One region of the Pseudomonas sp. HN2 genome, then DNA from elsewhere that is predicted to be linked to it. Evidence: predicted binding sites of a transcription regulator. Region 1 holds the regulator's gene; each other region holds the start of a gene.
The links. The regulator FliA, encoded in region 1, starts transcription of late flagellar genes. The targets are predictions, from matches to a motif close to CTAAAGTTTNNNNNNNNNNNGCCGNTAA.

Region 1 (4,745 bases):
CGGTGTGATTGCCATGGTCGGCCCGGCCGGCATGGGCAAGACCACCACGCTGGCCAAGCTTGCCGCGCGTTATGTGCTCAAGTACGGCGCGCAGAACGTTGCGCTGGTGAGCATGGACAGCTTCCGCATCGGCGCGCAGGAACAACTGAAAACCCTCGGGCGCATTCTCAACGTGCCGGTGACCCACGTCGATCCGGGCCAGTCGCTGGTTCAGGCATTGGATCCACTGCTACGCAAACGCGTGGTTTTGATCGATACTGCCGGGCTGCAAGCCAGTGATCCGGCGTTGCGCATGCAGCTTGAGAGTCTGGCCGGGCGTGGCATTCGCTCGAAAAATTATCTGGTACTGGCAACCACCAGCCAGAAACAGGTTCTAACCGCCGCTTATCACAGTTACAAGCGTTGCGGGCTGGCCGGTTGCATCCTGACTAAACTGGATGAAACGGCCAGTCTCGGCGAAGTGTTGAGCCTGGCGATCAGTCATGAATTGCCGGTCGCGTACCTGACCGATGGCCCACGGATTCCGGATGATCTGCATCTGCCGCGCCGTCATCAACTGGTCAGCCGCGCCGTCAGCGTGCAAATGCAGGAAGAACCCAGCGAAGAAGCCATGGCTGACATGTTCGCTGATATCTATCACAGCCCGACCAAGCAGGTTGGCTGAGGTAATCATGAACAGTTTTTGTACCTACATCGATGGTCTGCCACGCATTGTTCCGATCGGGAACGCGCAGCCAGTAATGTGGCCTCCGTCTATGCAAGACAAGGTAAAGAAATAACATGGGCAGCATGCATCCCGTACAGGTGATCGCGGTGACCGGCGGCAAAGGTGGCGTCGGCAAGACTAACGTGTCAGTGAACTTGTCGCTGGCGCTGGCAGAGCTTGGCCGTCGGGTCATGCTGCTGGACGCCGACCTGGGCCTGGCCAACGTCGACGTTCTGCTGGGGCTGACGCCCAAGCGCACACTGGCTGACGTGATCGAAGGCCGTTGCGAATTGCGCGACGTGCTGTTGCAGGGCCCGGGCGGGATTCGCATCGTGCCGGCGGCCTCCGGCACGCAGAGCATGGTGCACCTGAGCCCGGCGCAACACGCCGGCCTGATCCAGGCGTTCAGCGACATCGGCGACAATCTCGACGTGCTGGTGATCGACACCGCTGCGGGTATTGGTGACTCGGTAGTCAGTTTCGTTCGCGCCGCGCAAGAGGTGTTGCTGGTGGTCTGCGACGAGCCGACTTCGATCACCGACGCTTACGCGCTGATCAAGTTGCTCAATCGCGACTACGGCATGAACCGCTTCCGCGTGCTGGCCAACATGGCGCAGAGCCCGCAGGAAGGGCGCAACCTGTTCGCCAAGTTGACCAAGGTCACGGATCGCTTCCTCGACGTCGCCCTACAATACGTCGGCGCCGTGCCGTACGACGAAAGCGTGCGCAAGGCGGTGCAGAAGCAGCGCGCCGTCTACGAAGCCTTTCCCCGTTCCAAGTGCGCGCTGGCCTTCAAGGCCATCGCCCAGAAGGTCGACACCTGGCCGCTGCCCGCCAACCCGCGCGGTCATCTGGAATTTTTCGTCGAGCGTCTCGTGCAGCAAACCGCAGGGCCTGTGATATGACCGCCAGTGGCATGAATCTTTACAAAAAGTCGGCGCGTGACGCGCAATACGAATTGATCGAGCGCTACGCGCCACTGGTCAAGCGCATTGCCTATCACTTGCTGGCACGCCTGCCGGCCAGCGTGCAGGTCGAAGACCTGATCCAGGCCGGGATGATCGGTTTGCTCGAAGTGTCGACCAAATACGACGCCAGCAAAGGCGCCAGTTTCGAAACGTACGCGGGCATTCGAATCCGCGGCGCGATGCTCGACGAAGTGCGCAAAGGGGACTGGGCGCCACGCTCGGTTCACCGCAATACCCGGATGGTCAGCGACGCAATTCGCTCGATTGAAGCTAAAACCGGCCGTGACGCTAAAGATCACGAGGTTGCGGCCGAACTCCAATTGAGTCTCGACGATTACTACGGGATTCTGAATGACACCTTGGGCAGTCGCCTGTTCAGTTTCGACGACCTGTTGCAGGACGGCGAACACGAAGGGCTGCACGAGGATGGCGCCAGTGCGCATATGGAGCCGTCACGCGATCTGGAAGATGAACGCTTCCAGGCGGCGCTGGCGGACGCGATTGCCAATTTGCCGGAGCGTGAGCGACTGGTGTTGGCGCTGTACTACGACGAAGAGCTGAACCTCAAGGAAATCGGTGAGGTCCTTGGCGTCAGTGAATCGCGGGTCAGCCAGTTACACAGCCAGTGCGCGGCCCGCTTGCGGGGGCGTTTGGGGGAGTGGCGAGCGCGCTGAAGGCAGTGTGGGGACACTGCGAAACGAGGCTGGTGCGGTGATGAGCGGCGCCGGTCTCGATCCGTTGTGCTCCAGACAAACTTTAAGTGCTGCGCCGATTGATTGAAGTGGCGCGTCCAGGTGCTGGGCGCGTTTAAGACTGCTTGGAGGTCGAATTGAACAAAGACATGAAAATCCTCATCGTTGATGACTTCTCAACGATGCGGCGGATCATCAAGAACCTGCTGCGCGATCTTGGGTTCACCAACACCGTCGAGGCCGACGATGGCACCACTGCCATTCCGGTGCTCAACAGCGGCAGCATCGACTTTCTGGTAACGGACTGGAACATGCCGGGCATGACCGGTATCGACCTGCTGCGTCACGTGCGTGCCGATGAAAAACTCAAGCACCTCCCGGTGTTGATGGTGACTGCCGAAGCCAAGCGCGAGCAGATCATCGAGGCCGCACAGGCCGGTGTGAACGGTTACGTGGTCAAACCTTTCACGGCTCAAGCGTTGAAAGACAAAATCGAGAAGATTTTCGAACGCATCGGCTGATGAATGCGCGGGGGAGCTATGGAGCATAACGAATCTTCACAGGGCGATTTTGAATCGACCCTGAAAAAACACGCGGTCGAACTGGTCGAAAGCCTTGAAAAAGGCAGGTTCGGCGACGCGGTGCAACTGATCCATGAGCTCAATCAGACCCGTGACCGCGGCCTGTATCAGGAAGTGGGCAAGCTCACACGTGAACTGCACAGTGCGATCGTCAATTTCCAGATCGATCCGCACATGCCGCAGGCCGAGGAAGTGTCGCAAATCACCGACGCGACCGAACGCCTGGGCTACGTGGTCAAGCTGACGGAAGCCGCGGCCAACCGCACCATGGATCTGGTGGAAAGCGCCACGCCGGTGGTCAACAGTCTGGCTGATGAAGCGCAGACGTTGAGTGCCGATTGGGGTCGCTTCATGCGTCGCGAGGTCGGGGCTGAAGAGTTCCGCGAACTGGCGCGCCGGGTCGACGGTTTTCTGTCACGCAGCAGCACGGACAACCGTGCGGTGTCGAGCAATCTCAACGACATCCTGCTGGCTCAGGATTACCAGGACCTCACCGGTCAGGTGATCAAGCGCGTGACCCAACTGGTCACCGAAGTCGAAAGCAATCTGCTCAAACTCGTGCTCATGGCCAGTCAGGTCGACCGCTTCGCGGGCATCGAACATGACCGCGCCGCAATGCTCGCCGAAAAAGATCCACAAAAACATCTCTCGCAGGGTGAAGGTCCGCAGATTCATGCCGATAAACGAGAAGACGTTGTGTCCGGTCAGGACGATGTGGACGATTTGCTATCCAGCCTTGGATTTTGAAGTTAGGTTTTTAGACCTGTTAGGAGCACCCCATTAATGAGCTTCGGCGCCGATGAAGAGATCCTTCAGGATTTCCTGGTTGAGGCCGGCGAGATTCTTGAGCAACTGTCCGAACAACTGGTCGAGCTGGAAAGCCGCCCGGATGATGCAGATCTGCTCAATGCAATTTTTCGCGGTTTCCACACTGTAAAAGGGGGCGCCGGCTTCCTTCAGCTCAATGAGCTGGTGGAGTGCTGTCACATCGCCGAAAACGTGTTCGACATCCTCCGTAAGGGTGAGCGTCGCGTTGATGCAGAACTGATGGACGTTGTGCTCGAAGCACTGGACGCGGTGAACAGCATGTTCAGCGAAGTCCGTGAGCGCGCACCGATCACCGCCGCCACGCCGGAACTGCTGGCCGCGCTGGCGCGTCTGGCCGAGCCGCAATCGGCGGATGAAGCCGTGGCCGCACCGGTGGAAGTGGTCGAAGAACCGGTCGCCGAAAGCGCATCGGAAGACATCACCGACAACGAATTCGAACAACTGCTGGACTCGCTGAATGCCGTCAAGGCGCAAGCCGAGGCCCCGGCCGCTCCTGTGGCATCCGCGCCGGTTGCCGACACGGCGGCCAGCGATGAAATCACCGACGCCGAATTTGAATCGCTGCTCGATCAACTGCACGGCAAAGGCCAGTTCGCTGTCGATGCAGTCGCTCCGGCGCCAGCAGCAGCGGCTCCGGCCGCGCCTGCTGCGGGCGACAGCTCGGACATCACCGACGACGAATTCGAAGCGCTGCTCGATCAGTTGCACGGCAAGGGCAACTTCGCCGTAGACGCGCTGGAATCGGCGATCGCTTCGGCGCCGGCAGCCCCTGCTGCACCGGCCGCCGCTGCGGCCGGTAGCGACCTGATCAGCGATCACGAATTCGAATCGCTGCTCGACGAATTGCACGGCAAAGGCAAGTTTGACGCCGCTGCGGCGACTGCCGGCTCCGCATCAAGCGTCGCCACGCCAGCCGCGAAAGCTCCGGCCGCCGCTGCTGCGCCGAAACCTGCGGCCAAGCCTGAACCGA
Region 2 (4,745 bases), 2.8 Mb from region 1:
GAGCCGTGGGCGAACGACACGCCGGTGCAGGTGGCGATGAGCAAACCGCGAATCCACAGTGGCGGTGGAGTATTGCCTTCGGGCGCCTTGTACAGCGCACGGTTCTTGACGAACGCGCGCAACGCCAACAGCAACAGCGCGGCACAACCGAAACCCACCAGCGGCGACAGCAGCAGCGCATAGCCGATCTTGGTCGCCTGCGCCCAGTCGACACCGCTGGTGCCGTCGCGGCCGTGCATCAAGGCATTCGCCACGCCGACGCCGATGATCGAGCCGATCAAGGTGTGCGAAGACGACGCCGGCAAGCCCAGCCACCAGGTGCCGAGGTTCCACAGAATCGCCGCGATCAACAGGGCGAAGATCATCGCAAACCCGGCGGACGAGCCGACCTGCAGAATCAGCTCCACCGGCAACAGCGCAATGATGCCGAACGCCACCGCACCGCTCGACAGCAGCACCCCGAGGAAATTGAAGAACCCCGACCAGACCACCGCGACATTCGGCGGCAGCGAGTGGGTGTAGATGACTGTCGCGACGGCGTTGGCGGTGTCGTGGAAACCGTTGACGAACTCGAATCCCAGCGCGATCAACAGCGCCACGCCGAGCAACAGGAACGGCGTCCAGGTGGTGACCACTGTGCCGAGTTCGTGCATGTCGTGCATCAGGCTGTAGGCGGTAAACAGCATGCCCATGGCGAGCACGGCGAAAAAGATGACGTAGGTGAACGGACCGGTTTTCTTGTCGAGCGCCGGTCTGCCACTGGCGGCGGACGCAGGGCTGGCGGTCAGTGAGGGCGTGGCCATGGCGGACAATCCTGAGCGAGGAAAGGAATGTCGCCCATGATCGTTGCAGAATGTTACAGAGAGACTGCGTCAGGTCAGTGTTTGGGTGTTCAAGCCCGCCGCTGATCCGAAGGCTGGAGAAGAAACCTGTGGGAGCGAGCCTGCTCGCGAAAGCGCCCTGTCATTCAACATTGATTTATCTGACACACCGACTTCGCGAGCAGGCTCGCTCCCACAGGGACGACTGTCTTGTGTGTGGGATTTGCGCTCAATAATCCCCACGCTTGCGGAACGCCCAGCGCCCGGCGATCACCGTGAACGTCGCCACCAGCGCAACCAGCACCCAAAACCCGTGCGGGTCCTGCGACAGCGGCACACCGCCGACATTCATGCCGAAAAAACCGGCAATGATGTTGATGGGCAGGGCCAGCACCGTCACCACGGTCAGGGTGAACAGCGTGCGGTTGCTCTGTTCGTTGAGGTTGGCGGCGATTTCTTCCTGCAGCAATTTGATCCGCTCGCCGAGGGCGGTGAGGTCGTTGATGATCAGCGCAAACTCCTCGGTGGATTTGCGCAACTCCTTGACGTCCTCCTTCTGCAACCACGGCGGCGGGCGGTTGAGCAGGCGCAGCAGCGAACCCGGCTCCAGTGCCAGCAGCCGTTGCAGGCGCACCAGCACGCGGCGATTTGCGCCAAGCTCGGCGCGGTTGGTCGACAGACGCGAGGAAAGCAATTGGTCCTCGACCAGATCGACGCTCAGGCTGGTCTTGCGCACGATCTGCGTCAGCACTTCGCCCTGATCGCGCAGCAGGTGCACGAGCAATTCCGAGGGCGAACGGAAGCACTCGCCGGCCTTCACCGACGAGCGCAATTTATCCACCGAGTGCAGCGGTTGCAGGCGCGCGCTGACGATCAATTTGCTGCGCACGCAGACCCACAGCGTCGACACGTCCGAGGAGACCATGCTGCTGAGGTTGAACACCACATCGTTGACCACCGCCAGCAGCGCCGAGTCGACATGCTCGATGCGCGTCGACCGCGAACCCTCGTGCAACGCCTCGAAAAATTCGTCGGGTAATTGCAGGTGACTTTTCATCCAGCGCTCGCACGCAGCATGGGCCAGGTTCAGGTGCAGCCAGAGGAATTCGCCGCTTTCGCTGTCGTCCTGCAAACAGCGCAATGCCGTCGCCGAATCGATCTCGCGACCGCGCTCACCGGGCAGGAAGCGAAAGCCGTAGAGCAGGCCGAACAGATCCGAATCGCGATGGCTGATATCGAGGCTATGGTTCATGGCGGCTCGCTGGGAGGAGGGTGTCTGGTGCGGATTTTCAGGTTCACCTGAGCGGCATCATCGCAAGCTCACATGACCGTTTTGTGACAGTGAAGTGACGTCAAATCAATGCGTTACCGACTGTCGGAAGATTCTCAAGAAGCGCTCTGGCGCGCCGATCCCAGGTGAGTTAGGTTGCGCGCCATTGGCTTTCGGTCATGGTGTGTCGACAGGGAAGTCCGGCCAATTTCCACGTCCGTTCGGGCGTGCCTCATCCCTGCTTCGAGTACCTTGCAATGCTGCAAAAATCCCTGAGAGCGCAAATCCTCGCCCTGCTGAGCGGCAGTCTGCTGGCGATACTGTTGATCGCGCTGGCCTGCTTCCATTTCCTTTCCAACGGCGTGCAAAGCTACAGCCAGTTGATCGCCGGCCCGTTGCACACTTCGCAACTGATCGATGAAGCCAACCTGCAATTCAAAGTGCAGGTTCAGGAGTGGAAAAACGTCCTGCTGCGCGGCAAGCAACCGGCGGATCTGGCGAAATACTGGAGCCAGTTCGAAGAGCGTCAGCGCGACGTGCAGAACATTCTCGGCGAACTGGCCGGGCAGAAAGGCATCGAGACAAATCTGAAATCACGCATCGAACGTTTGCGCGAAGAGCATCGCCAGTTGGGTGCTGCCTACCAGAAGGGCCGTGATGCCTACGTGGCAGCCGGTGGTGAGCCGAGCGCCGGCGACGCAGCGGTCAAAGGCGTCGACCGCGCCACCAGCGAGCAGATGAGCGAACTGGTCGCCGAGTTGCGCCAGCAGGGCACCGAGCAATCGGCGCTGATCAGTGCCAGCGCTGAGCGCACCGTGTGGCTGGGGCTTCTGGTGATGCTCGGGTCAGGCTTGCTGATCGGGTTGCTGAGCCTGTGGCTGGTCAGCCGCAACCTGATCGAGCCGATCCGCAACCTCATCGATTACGTCACTCGCTTGAGCCGTGGCCAGTTGGCCGAACGTGTAGTCAGCGCGCGCCGCGATGAGCTGGGCAACCTCGCCGCCGCCGCGAACACCCTGCGCGATTTCCTTGCCGACACCTTCACTCGGTTGCAGCGCAGCGCCAGCAATCTGGACAGCGCCAGCGGCGAGCTCAATGCCATTGCCACGACCATGGCCGGCGGCACCAACGAGCAATTCAACCGCACCGATCAGGTGGCCACGGCGATGAATGAAATGTCCGCCACCGCTCAGGAAGTCGCCCGCCACGCCGCTGATGCCGCGCGTGCTGCCGACGATGCCGATCAGTCGGCGCAGCAGGGCGAAAAGGTCATGCAAACCACCATTCATTCCATCACGCAGATGCGCGGCGAAATCGCCAACACGGCCACGGTGATCCGTCGTCTGGAAACCGATAGCGGTCGTATCGGCAAGGTGCTGGAGGTGATTCGCGGCATCGCCGAGCAGACCAACCTGCTGGCGCTCAACGCAGCCATCGAAGCGGCACGGGCCGGCGAGGCCGGGCGCGGTTTTGCGGTGGTGGCCGACGAGGTGCGCAACCTCGCCCAGCGCACGGCGGAGTCGATCATCGAGATCAACCAGATCATTCAGAACGTGCAGACTGGGGCTGTCGACGCCGCGCAGGCTATCGAGAGCGGACAGGCGCGCAGTGACGAAAGTGTCGAGCAAGTGACCCAGGCTGGCGCGATGCTGGAGCGCATCACCCTGGCCGTGGAAGCCATTCGCGACATGAACCGTCAGATCGCCACCGCAGCCGAGGAGCAGACGTCGGTAGCCGAGGATATCTCGCGCAACCTGACTGAAATCACCGCGATTGCCAGCACCAATCTGGACAACGTGCAGCGCACCGAAAGTGCCAGTCAGAATCTGCATGGGTTGTCGGGGCAGTTGAATGAAGTGACGGCGCGGTTGAGTGCCTGATTTTGGCTGGCGGTTTGTCAGTGTTTTCGGCGTGATGGCTTTTGCCCCTCACCCTAACCCTCTCCCAGAGGGAGAGGGGACTGACCGTGTTGATTGTTCGAGGTACGCCGACCTGAGATGTCGAGGTGCACTCAGGCTGGTAGTCCTTGGTGATGGCTTTTGAATTTTGAGGCGAACTCAGGCTCCGAAATTTCCCCGATCTGCTCCCTTTCCCCCTCGCCCCCTTGGGGGAGAGGGCTGGGGTGAGGGGGTAAAGTTTTCACTGACAACTTATCAACAAAGCCAAACGCAAATCATAAAAAAACCGCACGATCTTAAATCGTGCGGCTCTTTAACAACGGTCTATCAAGTATCTTGCTTGTCGCTCAGGACTTTACCGGTGGTGGCATCAAAGTCCACGTCGAATTCTTTGCCGTCAGCAGTTTTAAGTTCGACTTCGTACTCGTAACCGTTGAAGTGGTTATCCAGGTCGGTGTCGGTAATCGTTGCGCCCGGATGCAGTTTCAGGGCTGCTTCGTTCATCGATTCCAGCGACTTGATCTTGCCGTCCTTGACCAGTTGCGGGATCTGGTCGATACGCACGTCAGCCTGAGCCAGGCCAGCGGTAAGAGTCAGGGCAGCGGCGGTAAACAGGGCAGTCAAAGTTTTCATCGGTTCATTCCTTGGCAGTGCGTTGAAGTGGTTGATCTGTGTAAGTGGGTTCAGATTAACCAGCGCAACTTAATCCACCCTTAAATCTGCGCCTCGCGAGAAAACCGCTCTTGTGGGAGCGAG
Region 3 (4,745 bases), 2.6 Mb from region 1:
CGGCGGTCTGGAGTTGGCTACCCGTCTGGGTAAGACTCTGGGCAAACGCGGCACGGCCAGCGTCATGCTGGTCGACGCGAACCTGACCCACATCTGGAAACCGCTGCTGCACGAAGTCGCTGCCGGTTCCCTGAACTCTTCCGAAGACGAACTCAACTATGTCGCCCAGGCGAAATGGAACCACTTCGAGTTCCAGCTCGGGCGCATGAGCGGGCTTGATCGCGCGCAGAAGAAAATCCAGCTGGCCGCCACCTACGACGAAAACGGCGTCGAGCTGGTGCCGGCGCGTGAAGTGGCTTACGACTCGCTGGTAATCAGCGTCGGCAGCACCACCAACGATTTCGGCACCCAGGGTGCGGCGCAGCACTGCCTGTTCCTCGATACGCGCAAACAGGCCGAGCGCTTCCATCAGCAATTGCTCAATCACTATCTGCGCGCCCACGCCGGGCAGACCGATGTGGTCGAGCAGATCAGCGTGGCCATCGTCGGCGCCGGCGCCACAGGCGTCGAACTGGCGGCCGAGCTGCACAACGCCGCCCATGAACTGGCGGCGTATGGTCTGGACCGGATCAAACCGGAAAACATGCACATCACGCTGATCGAAGCCGGCCCGCGAGTGCTGCCTGCCCTGCCAGAGCGCATCAGCGGGCCGGTGCACAAGACCCTGGAGAAGCTCGGGGTCAATGTGATGACCAACGCCGCGGTCAGCGAAGTCACCGCCGACAGCCTGATCACCGCCGATGGCAACGAGATCAAGGCCGGCCTGAAAGTCTGGGCCGCCGGTATTCGCGCACCGGGTTTCCTCAAGGACATCGACGGTCTGGAAACCAACCGCATCAATCAGCTGCAAGTACTGCCAACCCTGCAAACTACCCGCGACGAAAACATCTTTGCCTTCGGTGACTGCGCGGCCTGCCCGCAGCCGGGCACCGATCGCAACGTCCCGCCGCGTGCACAAGCTGCGCACCAGCAGGCGTCGTTGCTGGCCAAGTCGCTGAAACTGCGTATCGAAGGCAAGAGCCTGCCGCAGTACAAGTACACCGACTACGGCTCGCTGATTTCGCTGTCGCGTTTTTCTGCTGTGGGTAACCTGATGGGCAACCTGACCGGCAGCGTCATGCTTGAAGGCTGGCTGGCGCGGATGTTCTACGTGTCGCTGTACCGCATGCACCAGATGGCGCTGTATGGTCCGTTCCGCACGGCGATGCTGATGCTGGGCAGCAAGATTGGCCGTGGTACCGAGCCGCGTCTGAAATTGCACTAAAGCGCAAACCTGTGGGAGCGAGCTTGCTCGCGAAAGCGGTGGGTCAGTCAACACTGTCGTTGAATGATCCGGCCCCTTCGCGAGCAGGCTCGCTCCCACATTGTCTTGTGTTGTGCGCAATTCAGCAGACGACCACGATATATGTAGGAGTGAGCCTGCTCGCGATGGCGATCTATCCTTCACTCATGCAATGCCTGAACCACCGCTATCGCGAGCAGGCTCACTCCTACAATTGATCTCTGTTCATCAGAGCTGGAAGCGTCGCACCATGCCTTGCAGGGCATTGGCCAGTTGCGACAGCTCATGGCTCGACGCGCTGGTCTGATCGGCTCCTGCGGCCGAACGCACCGACAAATCACGAATATTCACCAGATTGCGATCCACCTCCCGCGCCACCTGCGCCTGTTCTTCAGCGGCGCTGGCGATGACTAGGTTGCGCTCGTGAATCTCGTGCACCGAAGCCGTAATCGTCACCAGCGCCTCACCCGCCCGCTCAGCCAGGACCAGCGTGCTCGCCGCACGGGAAGCGCTGGCCTGCATTGAATCCAGCGCCAGGCTCGAGCCGCTGCGCATGCCTTGCACCATTTGCTCGATTTCCTGCGTCGATTGCTGGGTCCGATACGCCAGTGCGCGCACCTCATCGGCCACTACCGCAAAACCTCGACCGCTTTCACCCGCGCGTGCCGCTTCAATGGCCGCGTTGAGCGCCAGCAGATTGGTCTGCTCGGCGATAGCCCGAATCACGTCCAGAACCTTACCGATGTCTTGCGACTGATTGGCCAGCGACTGCACCAATTCGCCGGTGTTCTGCACATCACTGGCCAAGGCGCTGATAGCGCTGGCGGTTTCGCTGACGCGCTCCTGGCCCAACTGCGCCGACTGACTGGATTGACGCGTGGCATCGGACGTCGATACCGCGTTGCGCGCGACCTCCTCCACCGCAGCGGTCATCTGATTGACCGCCGTGGCGGCTTGTTCGATTTCGTTGTTCTGCTGCTGCAGCCCTTGGGTGCTGTCGACGGTGACGGCGCTCAGTTCGTCAGCGGCGGTGGCCAACTGCGTGGCTGAGCCGCTGATGCCTTGCAGGGTCTCGCGCAGGTTTTGCTGCATCGTCGCCAGGGCCTTGAGCAAGCGGCTGACTTCGTCGTTGCCATGGGTTTCGATGGGGCGGGTCAGATCGCCCTGCGCCACGCTTTCCGCGGCGCTTACGGCGCTGCTCAGCGGGCGCACGATACTGCGTGTGAGCAGCATCGCCAGTGCCACCGTGGCCAGCGCTGCCAAGGCAATGAACAGCGTGACGATGGTCCGCGAGGTTTCGTAATGCGCGGCGGACTTCTCGCTTTCAGCTGCGACCTGCCGAGCGAACAGATCGGCCAGATCGTTGAGTTGCTTGCCGGAGCCGTCGACCACGGTCTTCATATCAACCAGCAGCAATTTGGTCAGCTCTTCACGCTTGCCTTGCTCGGCGAGGGTGAATGACTGGGCAATGCCGGTGCGATAGGCGGCGAAGGTTTTCTTGAACTGGTCATACAGCTGCTGACCCTCGGCAGTGTCGACCAGTTTGTCGTAGGCGGCGATCTTCTCGCTCAGCTCCTTGTCGCGGGTGTCCATCTGGCCGCGATAGGTGGCGATGTTGGCCGGATCCTGATCGAGCGCCATGCGCAGGGAAATGGTGCGGATGCGCAGCATCAGTTCGCGGATCTCGTCGCCGCCACGAATACTTGGCAACCAGCGGTTCTCCACCGCTACCTCACTGTCGCGAATGCTCGACATCTGCCCCAGCGCAAACACACCGAGCAAGGCCACCAACACCGCGATCAGGGCAAATCCCAGGGCAGCCCGGGGAGCAATATTCAACTGACGAAGCAACATGACGAACGCCCTTATTCTTGTAATGGCCAGATTCAAGGGGCGAAGCGTTGGCAGTCCCCTCTTGTTAGCGGGCTATCGGCAGGTTGTATGACGACTTGAAGGGATTCGCCTTTCGGCAGGCAAAAAAAATCCCCGTATCTTTCGACACGAGGATTTTCAATATGGTCGGGGTAAGGGGATTCGAACTCCTGACATCCTGCTCCCAAAGCAGGCGCGCTACCGGACTGCGCTATACCCCGGTAAAAAAAAGGCGACCTTTCAAAGATCGCCTTCTTCGATCAGCGCTTTTGGCCTCTGATCTTAAGATTCGATCCCAGCGCTAACTGGTTTCAAAAATGGTGGGTCGTGTGGGATTCGAACCTACGACCAATTGGTTAAAAGCCAACTGCTCTACCAACTGAGCTAACGACCCAAATATGGTCGGGGTAAGGGGATTCGAACTCCTGACATCCTGCTCCCAAAGCAGGCGCGCTACCGGACTGCGCTATACCCCGATTTGAAATTGGCTCCGTGACCAGGACTCGAACCTGGGACCCAATGATTAACAGTCATTTGCTCTACCGACTGAGCTATCACGGAACTACATATTTCAAGTTACAACGGTGAAGCCTTGTTGCTTCTCGCCACCCGTTCGCATCGCTGCGTTCGTGTGTCTGAGGCGCGCTATTCTACAACCTAGAACACCTCTGTCAACCCCCTAAATTGCTTTCAAGTTAATGATTTGCAACTTATTTCAGATTCCAACCCGGTGGGTTGAAACGCTGCCGGTGACTGACTGCGGGGCGCACTTTACAAGCCTTTTCCTTTGAGTTCAACAGCCTGGCGAAAAAAAGGCCTCGCAATGCGAGGCCTTCCCGGTTTCATTGCTGCTGAGGCTTAGCCGAAAACGATTTCGTCGTTCTCGACCTTGCCAGTGGCGGTGTCGCCTGGCATGAAATGTCCCGACAGGATCAACTGCGCCAGCGGGTTTTCGATCCAGCGCTGGATCGCCCGTTTCAAAGGACGCGCGCCATACACCGGGTCGTAACCGACGGCGATCAGCTTGTCCATCGCCTCCGGACTCAGCTCCAGCTTCAGCTCGCGCTCGGCCAGGCGACTGCGCAGACGGCCCAGCTGGATCTCGGTAATCCCGGCGATCTGGTCGCGTGCCAGCGGCTCGAAGATCACCACTTCGTCGACGCGGTTGATGAACTCCGGCCGGAAGTGCGACGTCAGCGCGTCCATCACCGCGGCACGCTGCGCTTCACGATCACCGACCAGCTCCTGGATCTGCATCGAGCCGAGGTTGGACGTCATCACGATCACCGTGTTGCGGAAGTCCACCGTACGCCCGTGACTGTCGGTCAGACGGCCATCCTCGAGCACTTGCAGGAGGATATTGAACACATCCGGGTGCGCCTTCTCGACTTCATCCATGAGGATCACCGAATACGGCTTGCGACGCACCGCTTCGGTCAGATAGCCGCCCTCTTCATAGCCGACGTAGCCCGGTGGCGCACCAATCAGACGAGCCACCGAATGTTTTTCCATGAACTCGGACATGTCGATCCGCACCATTGCCTCTTCCGTGTCGAAGAGGAATTCGGCCAGCGCCTTGCACAGCTCGGTT
Region 4 (4,745 bases), 1.6 Mb from region 1:
TCGATGGTCTGGGTAGCTGCGGCGCTCTGCGACATAGCGGCTCTCTCTTTATTATGATTTTTTGCGATGCAAAGGGTAACGTTGATCGCCCTGAGAGTCTCGGCCACCTTTGGCCGGATTGTCTTTGTGCCTGAGCACAGGGTTTGTCGCCAGACCCTGTGCGGCTGAACAACCGCTTGTGCCTGAAATGAAGGATTGTCGCCGCTATGTTCGAACTCGATCACGACCTTGCCCAGGACATCGTCGACCGGGCCATGGCCATTTTGCCGTACAACGTCAACGTCATGGACAGTCAGGGCCTGATCCTCGGCAGCGGCGAACCGGAGCGGATCAACACCCGTCATGAAGGCGCGCAACTGGTGCTGGCCAACGGCCGTGTAGTGGAAATCGATGCGCAGACGGCGGTGCATCTCAAAGGCGTGCAGCCGGGGATCAATCTGCCGCTGCTGCTCGACCAGCGCCTTATCGGCGTGCTCGGCATCACCGGCGAGCCGGAACAATTGCGCACCTACGCCGAACTGGTGCGCATGACCGCCGAAATGCTCGTCGGCCAGCGCAATCAGCAGGCCGAGCAGCAGTGGCGGCGCCAGCGTTGTGATGATCTGCTGGCGCTGTTGTTGAGCGAGGCGGGGGATTCGCCGCGTCTGGTCGACGAGGCGCAGCAGCTCGGGCTGAAACCGCAATTGACGCGGGTGCCCTATCTGTTCGAGCTGGGCATTGAGCACGGCCCCGGGCAAACCGTCGAGGCGTTGAGTGCATGGCTGATATCGCGTTATCCCGACAGCTGGTGCGTGAGTTCGGCGAAGTCGTCGCTGCTCTGGTGTCGCCCGGCGAGCCAGCACGTCGAGCATGATCGCCTGCTGGAAAAACTCGACGGCCTTGGCTGGAAGATTCTGCGTATCGCCGTCGGCGGGCAGGCGGATGGCCTGGCCGGGTTGCGTCGCTGCTATCGACGGGTCGGCGATTTGCTCGCTTATGGACGTGATGTGCTGCCGAATTCGAGGCTGCTGACGCTCAATCGTTACCGCTTGCCGGTCATGCTGTGGCGCCATCGCAACGATGATGCGCTGGACGAGTTGCTCAAGCCGCTGCGCAAGGTCATTGCCAAGGACAACAACGGCCAGTTGCTCGCGACCTTGCGCAGTTGGTGCGAGCACGATGGTCAGAGTCAGGCGTGTGCCGATGCCCTGGGGATTCATCGCAACAGTTTGCGTTATCGGATGGAGCGGATTGCCGAGTTGAGCGGGGTTGATCCGTTGAAGCTGGACGGGATGCTGGCGTTGTATCTTGGGGTGCAGCTACTGCCGCAGACAGATCCGGGTTAATTGGGCGTCTTCAAAGACGCCATCGCGAGCAGAATGCATTCCCCTGTAGGAGTGAGCCTGCTCGCGATGGCGGCGGTACATTCACCGCAGAGCCTTTTGTGAAAATGAACAACAATCACCTCCAGCCCTTGTGCACCCGACCGGCGTCAACGCCCATGGCGACTGGCAGCATGAACGCCAATGCAACCGGAGAATTCCCATGAAGATCGTCATCGCCCCCGATTCGTTCAAGGACAGCCTGAGTGCCCAAGGCGTTGCCGAAGCCATCGCCCGCGGATTGGCCCAGGTCTGGCCGCAGGCGACACTGATCAAGTGCCCGATGGCGGATGGCGGCGAAGGGACGGTCGAGTCGATTCTCGCGGCCTGCGAAGGCGAACTGCGCCGCACCCGCGTGCGCGGCCCGTTGGGTACGCCGGTCGACGCGGCGTGGGGCTGGTTGCCGCACAGTCACACGGCAATCATCGAAATGGCCGAGGCCAGCGGCCTGCAATTGGTGTCGCCGGGACAGCGCGATGCCTGCATCAGCAGCACCTTCGGCACCGGCGAATTGATTCGTGCTGCGCTGGATGCGGGGGCGCAACGGGTGATTCTGGCGATTGGCGGCAGCGCGACCAACGACGGCGGCGCCGGGGCGCTGCAGGCCTTGGGCGTGAAGTGGCTGGATGCGCAGGATCAGCCGCTGGCGCCCGGTGGGCTGGCCTTGGCGAATTTGGCGCGATTGGATTTGAGTGAACTTGATCCACGTCTGGCCGATGTGCGTTTCGACATCGCCGCTGATGTCAACAATCCGCTCTGCGGCCCGCAGGGTGCCTCGGCCATTTTCGGCCCGCAGAAGGGCGCGTCGCCTGCGCAGGTCGAGCAACTGGATCAGGCGCTGGGGCACTTCGCCGAACTCTGCGCGCAGGCGTTGGTCAAGGATGTGCGCGATGAGCCGGGCAGCGGCGCGGCCGGTGGCCTGGGGTTTGCGGCCAAGGCTTTTCTCGGCGCGCAGTTTCAGGCGGGCGTCGAGGTGGTGGCGGAATTGGTCGGGCTCGCTGAGGCGGTCAATGGCGCCGATCTGGTGATCACCGGAGAAGGTCGGTTCGATGCGCAAACCCTGCGCGGCAAGACGCCGTTCGGTGTTGCGCGGATAGCCAGACAGCATGCCGTGCCGGTGATTGTGATTGCCGGGACCTTGGGCGAGGGCTATCAGGAACTCTATCAACACGGCATCGACGCCGCGTTCGCCGTGACCAGCGGACCGATGACTCTGGAACAGGCCTGCGCCGAAGCCCCACGGCTGCTGAGTGAGCGTGCCACCGATATTGCTCGGGTCTGGCAACTCGCCACCCAACGCTGATCGGCTTGCCTATGTAGGAGCTGTCGAGTGCAACGAGGCTGCGATCTTTTCACTTTTAAAAGCAGGATCAAAAGATCGCAGCCTCGTTGCACTCGACAGCTCCTACCAAAGGCAGCGGAGCAGTGTTTGATTGTTGTAACGTCCGGAAAAATATTTGCTGCGGACCCGAAACCTTCCTCAAGCCTGGCCGATACAACGGTCAGGCGCGCACAAAACCATAACCCAGTGACGCCGGACTGCCGCCCGCCAAGGGCCAGTGCTCACGGCATGGACGCTCGCAGTTTCTTTCTATCGAGAGTCCGACCATGTCCCTGCGTAACCTCAATATCGCGCCCCGTGCGTTCCTCGGTTTTGCCTTTATCGCCTTGCTGGTGATCGTCCTCGGCGTGTTCGCCGTCAGCCGCATGACGGTCATTCGTCAGGCGTCGATCGATATGGACACCAACCAATTGCCCAGCGTGACCCACCTCAGCGTGGTCACGGAAAACGTCCTGCGCATGCGCATTCTCTCGTTCCGTGTGCTGGTCAATCGCGAACCGGCCAGCTTGCAAGAAGCAGAAACCCGCATCGCTGTGCTGGTCGACAAGGTGCGCAAAGCCCAGGCCAGCTACGCCGCGCTGCCGGCAGGCGCTGACGAGCGCGCGGTTTTCCAGACGTTTTCGACCACCCTCGATAACTACCTGCAAGCGCAGAACCGGATGCTTGAGCTGTCGCGCCAGGGCGACCTGGAAGCGATGCGTGCATTGATCAACACGCGCATCAAGGAAGGCACCGATCAAATGGGCGAGCAGCTCAACAAATTGATCGGCATGAATACGGCCGGGGCCAGAGCGGCGGCCATCCAGGCCGGTGAAAACTATGACAGCGCCATCACCGGGATCATCATCGTTGCCGTGATCGCCGCGCTGGCCACCGTGCTGCTCGCCTGGTTGCTGACCCGCAGCATCGTCACGCCACTCAACCGCGCAGTGCTCGCCGCGCAGACAATTGCCGGCGGCGACCTGAGCAAAGCCATCGAAGTGGACGGCAAGGATGAACCGGCGCGTCTGCTCGAAGCCTTGGCCGCGATGCAGACCAACCTGCGCAAAACCATCGAACAGATTGCCGGCTCCGCCACGCAACTGGGCGCCGCTGCCGAGGAGCTCAGTGCCGTTACCGAAGAAGCTTCCCGTGGCTTGCAGCAGCAGAATAATGAAATCGAACAAGCCGCCACTGCCGTCAACGAGATGACCGCTGCGGTGGAAGAAGTCGCGCGCAACGCCGTGTCGACTTCCGAGGCCTCCAACCAGTCGACCCACGCCGCCCGCGAAGGGCGCGATCAAGTGGTGAAAACCGTCGACGCGATCCAGACCATGACCCACGACGTGCAGAACACCGCGCAGATGATCGAAGGTCTCGCCGCGCAAGGTCGCGACATTGGCAAAGTGCTGGACGTGATTCGCGCCATCGCCGAGCAGACCAACCTGTTGGCGCTCAATGCGGCCATCGAAGCGGCCCGTGCCGGGGAAGCCGGGCGTGGCTTCGCCGTGGTGGCGGACGAGGTACGGGCACTGGCCCATCGCACCGCGCAGTCGACTCAGGAAATCGAAAAAATGGTCGCCGGCATCCAGAACGGCACGGGTGAAGCGGTCTCGTCGATGCAGCAAAGCAATCAGCGCACCCAGACCACCCTGGAAATGGCCCGCGCCGCCGGTGTGGCGCTGGAGCAGATCACTCAATCGATTCATCAGATCAACGAACGTAACCTGGTCATCGCCAGTGCGTCAGAAGAGCAGGCGCAGGTCTCGCGGGAAGTCGATCGCAACCTGGTCAACATCCGCGATCTGGCCACACAATCGGCCGCCGGCGCCAATCAGACCAGCGCCGCGACCCACGAACTGTCACGACTGGCGGTGGATTTGAATGCGATGGTGGCGCGTTTTGTGATTTGAGAAATACGGAATTGCCTGAAGTGGGCTGAAACAGTTTTTATCCGGCCCACGTCAGGCAATCACCGTTCAAGAAAGATTCACGTTGATCTGCACGAAATCAGAAAAACTTCCCCGGTTTCCTGCGCGATCGCCCAGTCTGTAGAAGGCGAG

Region 2: LIS66_RS20260 (methyl-accepting chemotaxis protein) is a predicted target of FliA. The motif match lies at 2,207-2,234, and genes of this name have one in related genera.
Region 3: LIS66_RS22810 (methyl-accepting chemotaxis protein) is a predicted target of FliA. The motif match lies at 3,209-3,236, and genes of this name have one in related genera.
Region 4: LIS66_RS14545 (methyl-accepting chemotaxis protein) is a predicted target of FliA. The motif match lies at 2,831-2,858, and genes of this name have one in related genera.

The regions. Positions count from the first base shown of each region.
Region 1 is NZ_CP085885.1:1,724,646-1,729,390, forward strand. It holds gene flhF (flagellar biosynthesis protein FlhF) at 1-664, shown strand, start outside; gene fleN (flagellar synthesis regulator FleN) at 781-1,611, shown strand; gene fliA (RNA polymerase sigma factor FliA) at 1,608-2,348, shown strand; gene LIS66_RS07585 (chemotaxis response regulator CheY) at 2,516-2,887, shown strand; gene LIS66_RS07590 (protein phosphatase CheZ) at 2,906-3,694, shown strand; gene LIS66_RS07595 (chemotaxis protein CheA) at 3,731-4,745, shown strand, end outside.
Region 2 is NZ_CP085885.1:4,574,604-4,579,348, reverse strand. It holds gene LIS66_RS20270 (inorganic phosphate transporter) at 1-803, opposite strand, end outside; gene LIS66_RS20265 (transporter) at 1,051-2,073, opposite strand; gene LIS66_RS20260 (methyl-accepting chemotaxis protein) at 2,349-3,971, shown strand; gene LIS66_RS20255 (PepSY domain-containing protein) at 4,317-4,622, opposite strand.
Region 3 is NZ_CP085885.1:5,151,032-5,155,776, forward strand. It holds gene LIS66_RS22805 (NAD(P)/FAD-dependent oxidoreductase) at 1-1,264, shown strand, start outside; gene LIS66_RS22810 (methyl-accepting chemotaxis protein) at 1,511-3,136, opposite strand; tRNA gene LIS66_RS22815 (tRNA-Pro) at 3,299-3,375, opposite strand; tRNA gene LIS66_RS22820 (tRNA-Lys) at 3,473-3,548, opposite strand; tRNA gene LIS66_RS22825 (tRNA-Pro) at 3,554-3,630, opposite strand; tRNA gene LIS66_RS22830 (tRNA-Asn) at 3,640-3,715, opposite strand; gene clpB (ATP-dependent chaperone ClpB) at 4,013-4,745, opposite strand, start outside.
Region 4 is NZ_CP085885.1:3,371,150-3,375,894, reverse strand. It holds gene LIS66_RS14560 (MFS transporter) at 1-35, opposite strand, end outside; gene LIS66_RS14555 (sugar diacid recognition domain-containing protein) at 207-1,325, shown strand; gene LIS66_RS14550 (glycerate kinase) at 1,525-2,664, shown strand; gene LIS66_RS14545 (methyl-accepting chemotaxis protein) at 2,970-4,595, shown strand; gene LIS66_RS14540 (hypothetical protein) at 4,662-4,745, opposite strand, start outside.